DNA from 3 places in the Paenibacillus sp. ALE2 genome. Region 1 is predicted to be linked to each of the others. Evidence: riboswitches for the same ligand, from Rfam matches in the RefSeq annotation. Region 1 holds a riboswitch; each other region holds the start of a gene.
The links. Region 1 has a riboswitch for cyclic di-AMP ahead of ACXHJ1_RS06215 (C40 family peptidase). Riboswitches for the same ligand answer to the same signal wherever they lie in the genome.
Positions count from the first base shown of each region.

Region 1 (2,268 bases):
AGACCTTGTTTTGGATGGAGGGCCAGATCGCCTTGATGGACAGCCGGGAAGTACATGTGTACTTGTGGATATTACTAGGGGCGACCGTATTGCGCATACTAATCACTCCCTTCATTAGAGCTGGCATATATCAAAGCCTGCATACCGATGCGTCTGAACCGCAAAGCCTGTCCTTCTTCAAGGGGATGAAACGCCACGGTATGTCATCGCTATTGTATTACATCATCGAGTTGGGTTTGCTGCTGCTTCCCGCCTTTTGGGTGGTACCGAGACTCTATCCTATTGTAGTAGGAACGTTGCAATCTTCCTCTTACCTGCTACATTTGTTGCCCTATGCCATGGGGTGGATAGCTTACGGTTGGGTCATTCGGCAGTGCATCCTGTATATGCAGCTGGGCACTGTCAGTGGTCACACCATACTATCCTCCCTGCTCGCCTTCTTTCGCCAGCTTCTTCCGGCTGTTGGTGTATCCCTGTTGCTCGGTACTTGTGTGTTGCTAGTTTTCGGTCTATTTGGCACCGTGGCGATGATTTGGACGGGTATGTTGGCACTGATTCTCCAACAATCGTATCATTTTGTTACCAGTCTGGTCAGGCTGTGGCATATCAGTTCACAGTATCGGCTATGGCACATCGATATCTCCAGCAGAGGCTAACCCCTCACAATATCCTCTCTTCTGTATTTTCAGCTGTCGAAAAAACTTTTTTCTTTCCCGTGCAAACGGCACATAACTGAATACTGTTAACAGAATCTGTTCCTGGAGCGTTAGGAACAGATTTTTTTTGTAACTTTTTGCGATGAAACATTTGCCAAAGCCTGCTGTCTTTGTTACAATAATCGCAGTGAACTGATAGTAACAACTTTGTAATCTTTATTGTAACCTTTATCTTAAAAACATCGTTGTCGTGAATACTGCTCTCCAAGGTGCACATCTTAAGTTAAGCCTAATTCCTGGCACCTAGGAAGCGGGGGAACCAGTTTGGGTGAATTGATCTCGCAACAGAGTGGTCATAGGGGAACCTTCTACCGAATCCTTAAGCTAACCTCGCAGGCATTGGAAGGGGTATATTTTTTTTGAAGAAGAAGCTAACGATCGCAGCCATGGGTCTCGCCATTGCCTTTACATCTTTTACATTCGGTGGCAGCAGTGCATTTGCAGACTCTAAGATGGACCAGGTCATCCAAGATGCCAAAGGAACGAACTACAGAAGCGGAGGCACTACACTCGAGGGATTCGATTGCTCCGGCTTCACAATGTATGTATTCAACAAACTGGGAATTAAACTGCCGCATCAATCTGGATCACAATTCAAAATGGGTTCTTCTGTATCCCGCGATGAAATGAGACCAGGCGACCTGGTGTTCTTCAACACCACAGGAAGAGGCGTTTCCCATGTAGGTATCTTCGTAGGTGAAGGTAAATTCGCCCACTCCTCGACTTCACGTGGTGTAGTAGTTAGCTCACTGAACGAAAATTATTACGCTAACCGTTATGTCGGTGCAAAAAGAATTATGAGCACAGACGCTTACCATTCTGTAGCTTCAGATATTCCTGATGACGACAACGTAGAATAACTACCGCACAGCAAGCTAACCCTAGCCGCAATTTGATTCTGGCCGGAATCGAATTGCGGTTTTTTATGTCCACTACATCAGCAATGATTATCATTACTGACGAACTGACACCTCAAAAGGTTTCAATTTTAGCGAACATCGTCGGTTTTACCGTCACCGCTGGGGGAGCATATGAGCAGTAAATCCTTCTTATTGAATGTATACCCGACTTAGGTACGAAATAAACACGCTTGCCATTCTCCTACAACTTGTCTACAATCTGTGGTTAATGATTGAAGTACCTGCATAAGGAGGAATGGAAAAGTGCCGGCCTCAATATCCAACTACCGGATCGTACCGATGGACGAGCATCAAGCGGCTGAAATCTGTGAGTGGCGCTATGATCCCCCCTACAACATATACGGCTGGCTTCCCTGGGAACAAATGAAGGCGCTTGAAGTCGAATTTGGAAGTCCCACGCTTCGCCAAGAGCAATATGTTGCGGTCCTGGACGAAGAGAATGAGCTGACGGGATTTGCTCAATATTTCCCTATGGTCGGTGTGACCCGGCTGGGTCTTGGAATGCATCCCGAAAGATGCGGACATGGCACAGGCTCCGACTTTGTCCGGGCCATTGCCGAGGAAGCCAGACGGCGGCATCCGCAGAATGAAATTGACCTAGAGGTTCTCACTTGGAATCAGCGGGCTATCCG
Region 1 covers NZ_CM134213.1:1,448,130-1,450,397, forward strand. Annotated here, with positions in the region: gene ACXHJ1_RS06210 (hypothetical protein) at 1-656, shown strand, start outside; cyclic di-AMP (ydaO/yuaA leader) riboswitch at 933-1,070, shown strand; gene ACXHJ1_RS06215 (C40 family peptidase) at 1,076-1,576, shown strand; gene ACXHJ1_RS06220 (GNAT family N-acetyltransferase) at 1,880-2,268, shown strand, end outside.

Region 2 (2,268 bases), 1.3 Mb from region 1:
AGCCCCAATAAACATGAGTATGATGATAAAAAACTGCGTAGCCTGCCGCAAGCCTGCAATGTCCAGCGTGTTGGCACCTGCGGTGCGAGGGGTAACGGACTGGAATAAAGAACCCAGCAGTTTACCACCCCAATCAAGCGAGCCAAGCGTCTTCGGATTCGTAAACTCAAATACAAAAATGACAAGCGTCCCGACGACAATCAGAGCAGCTGTCATGCTGAGTACCACCTTGGTATGCAAGGACAGTCTCTTACGCTTGCGATAATCTGCCAGGTCAGACATCACTACAAAACCAATACCACCCGAAATAATGAGAAACATGGCTGTAAAATTAACAATCGGATCATATACATAACCTGTCAGGCTGCGAAATTCACCGAACAAATCAAAACCAGCGTTATTAAACATGGAAATGGCATGCCAGATCCCAAAATAAATCGCCCTGCCGACAGGCATATCAAATGACCAGCGAATCGAAAAAATAGCTGCACATACGCCCTCAATCATCAGCGAGTACCATAGCACCTTGCGGATCAATCCGACAATTCCTTCGACAGAGGTCTGATTCATCGCTTCTTGCAAAATAAGGCGCTCCCGCAAGGAAATCCGACGCTTGAACACCAGCGCGATCAAGGTAGCCATAGTCATAAAGCCAAGTCCGCCAATCTGAATCAGCGCAACGATGACAATTTGACCAAAGGTTGTAAAAAAGAGCCCTGTATCCTTAACGACAAGCCCAGTTACACAGGTCGCGGAAGCGGCAGTAAACAAAGCGTCTATAAACGCGAGTGGTTTTCCTGTTGTATTAGAGATGGGCAGCATTAACAATAAACTACCTATTAGAATGATAATGGCAAAGCCTGCAACGAATATTTGCGGTGGAGAAAGCCGAAGCCAGCTTGCATTGGGATTCATTTATTCATCACTTCTCCTCCTTGGTGAACTATGAGCATGGAGAACGCTCAGCTCATAAAATCACCAATTCTTTTCAGTTTCTTTTATAAATCAGAAAAGTATCCGCAAAGCGGGATACTTTTGCCTTTCAATACTCACTACACTTTATACGTAACTACCTCATGGAACGTTTGATGACTTTAAGGCGGGCAGCAGCGAAGCGGTCCATTTGAATCTGGAGAAGCGATAGCGCTCGCCTTTGACTCTGAATTTTACCCTTATCAAGGTCTAGAAAATCAAAAAAAATTCAGTGGCAACAGCGATTGGAAGATCAAATGGAACGCGCAGCGTCCTTAACTCAGCAAACTTTTATTCACACTTATACACACAAAAAAAGACACCGGAAAACCGAGTGCCTGACTTGGTTCCTGCCCACAGCCTACGAGGTTAGCTGACGGATTCGGGCAGCACAGTATGCCCTATTTACACTTCCGATCCATCAGGATCGGCTGTAAAATTCCCCCCAGTAACATGGTTCCCCCGTTTTCTCACAGAAATTCGGCTTAAATGTATGTCATTACCCATATATTTCATAGGCATTGCCTCAAGATTATAATCCTTCTCTATCCAGATCACAAAACCGATTTCGCCGAAAAAACGTGAAATTGGCTTTAATTTGCGATTGGGCATCGCTTAATCACAGCTTATCTAATTTTATTAAAACTTTAAAGTGCTTTCACTCTGTTTTCATGAATATCGCTGGTCTGTTGGCGGGAACCTGTGCAGTATGATATCTTTAATGGATGTTCTTATTTACAGATTAAGGAGGAAACTCATGAATCCTATCGGGAAACCGGTCGTGCTCACGGCCAACTTCAAAAAATTAGGCTTGCTGGGCGGGGTTGGCCTGATTTGCTTTTTTATCTTTCAATTGCTTATTCCCTCGCTTAGCAATCCAAGTCCGGAATCATTGATGAATGCAAAGGTCATCAGCAAACAAGAAGCGATCGTACACGCCTTGGACTTTGCCCGTTCCGAGCTGGGCTATACGGAATCACAGCCAGAGAAGCCTGTCGTGACCTATCAGGCTGAAACAGATTTGTACGGTTATTTATCCAGAGAAAAACTGCTTCAAGCGTACGATCGTACATGGAAAAAAAATTATCCTTATGAAACCTTTCGGGTTGATTTGCCTGATTCCTCAGCGAAGGGCAAGCTGCAAATTCATGTGGATTTATCCACTGGGAAGGTCGTTAGCTTTAAACGGATCACCTCCAGCACCAATTACACACAGGCTGATGTTTCTACAGATGAACAAGCACGAAGCAAGCTTGTACGTATAGCTGAGGGCGACATGACGCTTGAAGCCAAGGA
Region 2 covers NZ_CM134213.1:2,774,693-2,776,960, reverse strand. Annotated here, with positions in the region: gene ACXHJ1_RS12085 (TrkH family potassium uptake protein) at 1-915, opposite strand, end outside; cyclic di-AMP (ydaO/yuaA leader) riboswitch at 1,316-1,468, opposite strand; gene ACXHJ1_RS12080 (CPBP family intramembrane glutamic endopeptidase) at 1,730-2,268, shown strand, end outside.
Region 2: it holds a riboswitch for cyclic di-AMP, as region 1 does, so the genes downstream of both, ACXHJ1_RS12085 (TrkH family potassium uptake protein) here and ACXHJ1_RS06215 (C40 family peptidase) in region 1, are expected to answer to the same signal.

Region 3 (2,268 bases), 100 kb from region 1:
ATATTGTGAGAATTTTACGTGAGGAAAAGGCGAGCGAGATTGGCGGAGTCATGCACTCCTTTTCTGGGAGCTGGGAGACCGCTAAAATGGTGCTTGATATGGGCTTTCACCTTTCCTTTGGCGGGCCCATAACGTTCAAAAATGCCAAGCAGCCAAAAGAGGTACTGGCCCAGGTTCCGCTGGATCGTCTGCTGATTGAAACGGACGCGCCATACTTGACGCCTCATCCGTTTCGTGGGAAGCGAAATGAGTCGGCCCATGTGAGATTGGTGGCAGAGGCAGCTGCCCAAATTAAGGGAATTACGGTGGAGGAATTGGTATCCATTACGACCCGAAATGCTTTGGAACGATTTGACATTCAGTGAAAAAGCGAAGAAATCAATCAAAATAAAGAGATAGACGGAGCTAATTATGATTTTGTTGCAGGAAACTCAAGAATATTACAATTTTTTAACCGAATATTTTAAAAAATGTACTTGAAACCTGCTTTACAACATGCATGGAAACAGGATATCATCTTTTCAGTGAATTGTTGTTGAGTGTAAACATCAACAAATCATTTCATGAACCAGTCTCGCTGAGTCCCTTTTGCAGGGAACGGGGGAACCGATATGGCTTACAGTACGTCCGGCGTATGTGCAAGAGAGAATGTCTCTTCAGCAGCCGGCTCAACCGAAATTCATTTCCCGAATGGGATGAACAGGTAGAGAAGCCGTATTTCGATTTCTTTCTGGGTCTTCGGGGTGAATGTGAAGGCGACCGCCATGAGCGGTTGACCTAAGCTAGGGCGACTCTCTACGTCCGAACCCGACAGCTAACCCCGTAAGCGTAACAAGAGAGAAGCCATCTCGTGCATGAGTTTTCCCGCATATTCACACATGTCGGAAGCCACGAAAGAGCTCTCTAGTCTCTTTCTTTGGCTTTTTTTGTTGTGAATAAAAGAAAATCTGTCATCATACTGTGGTTAAACAGGGGAGGACAGCATGCCGCGAAGACGGGTACATGGTGCAGGACAGTCGCAGTACGGGCTTGTCTTGTAGAAAATCTGTTATAGTCACGTCAACGATCAACTATGTCTTACTCCAGACGGCGGGCTATGTAAGGAGGACGGAGGAAATGGGCATTTTCCGAAAAGAGGAGACCCATGAGTCACGCTCATCCAGCATGTCTTACGTATTACGTTGGAAGCAAGAGAATGTGCGCCAGGCTGCTTTGGTTGCTATTTTTCTAATCGCACTAACGATTATGATTTCAATTCTGATGTACACGCAATCTAAAAAACAAGTCTTTTTTGTCATCGATGGTAAGGCATCTGCGGTAGAAACCCGGGAATCCAAGCTCCAAGATTTGCTCAATGAGCATTCTATTTCACTTCAGCCGCATGATACAATTTCCATGCCGCTAAATGGGGCAGTTCAGGATGGGGATCGCGTAGTCATTAAACGTGCCAATCAGGTTAAAGTATCCTCAGGCAATAAGACGAAAAAGCTGTACACAACAGAAAATACAGTAGAGGGTGCCATTCGCACTTCGGGCTATAAATTATCATCAACGGATAAAGTTTACCCTGCGTTGGATGCCTCTGTTTCAGCTAACATGGACATAAAAATCGTCCGTGTGAAGAAACAGCAGGTCGAACAGAAAAAACAAGTGCCTTATCAGGTCATCAAAACGGCAGATCCAAGTCTCTATAAAGGCGATAATCGAGTCATTCAAAGTGGCAAATCGGGTGTGGTAGTCCAGCATGTTCAAAAGGTATACCATGATGGAAAATTGGTATCCAAACAGCTGGTCAACAAGGAAGTCGCACAGAATCGTGTGGATAAGGTAATTGCGGTAGGAACGAAGAAGAAACCGGTCGTTCTAGCTGCTTCCATCGGCCCTAAAGATGCGGTTAAGGCTACAAAGGTTAGTTCGGGCAGTGCTGTCCGTAAAGCAGGTATTAATTTTAATTATAGAAAAGTTTTACAAAATGTCTCCATGACGGCGTATTCCGCACAGGAGCCAGGTATCGGTACACGTACCGCCTCCGGCACGCGTGTCACGGAAGGACGCACCATCGCTGTCGATCCGAGTGTAATTCCAATCGGGTGGTGGGTGTATATTGAAGGGGTGGGCTTCCGCCGTGCGGAGGATACCGGTGGCGCGATTAAAGGCCACAAAATCGATGTGTATTATGAGAGTTTGAGCCGGGCCAACCAATTTGGTCGTAAGCACGGTAAAACCGTATATGTTATCGGACCTGTAAAACCGGAAATCAACTAAAAC
Region 3 covers NZ_CM134213.1:1,553,006-1,555,273, reverse strand. Annotated here, with positions in the region: gene ACXHJ1_RS06615 (TatD family hydrolase) at 1-365, shown strand, start outside; cyclic di-AMP (ydaO/yuaA leader) riboswitch at 566-845, shown strand; gene ACXHJ1_RS06610 (3D domain-containing protein) at 1,117-2,265, shown strand.
Region 3: it holds a riboswitch for cyclic di-AMP, as region 1 does, so the genes downstream of both, ACXHJ1_RS06610 (3D domain-containing protein) here and ACXHJ1_RS06215 (C40 family peptidase) in region 1, are expected to answer to the same signal.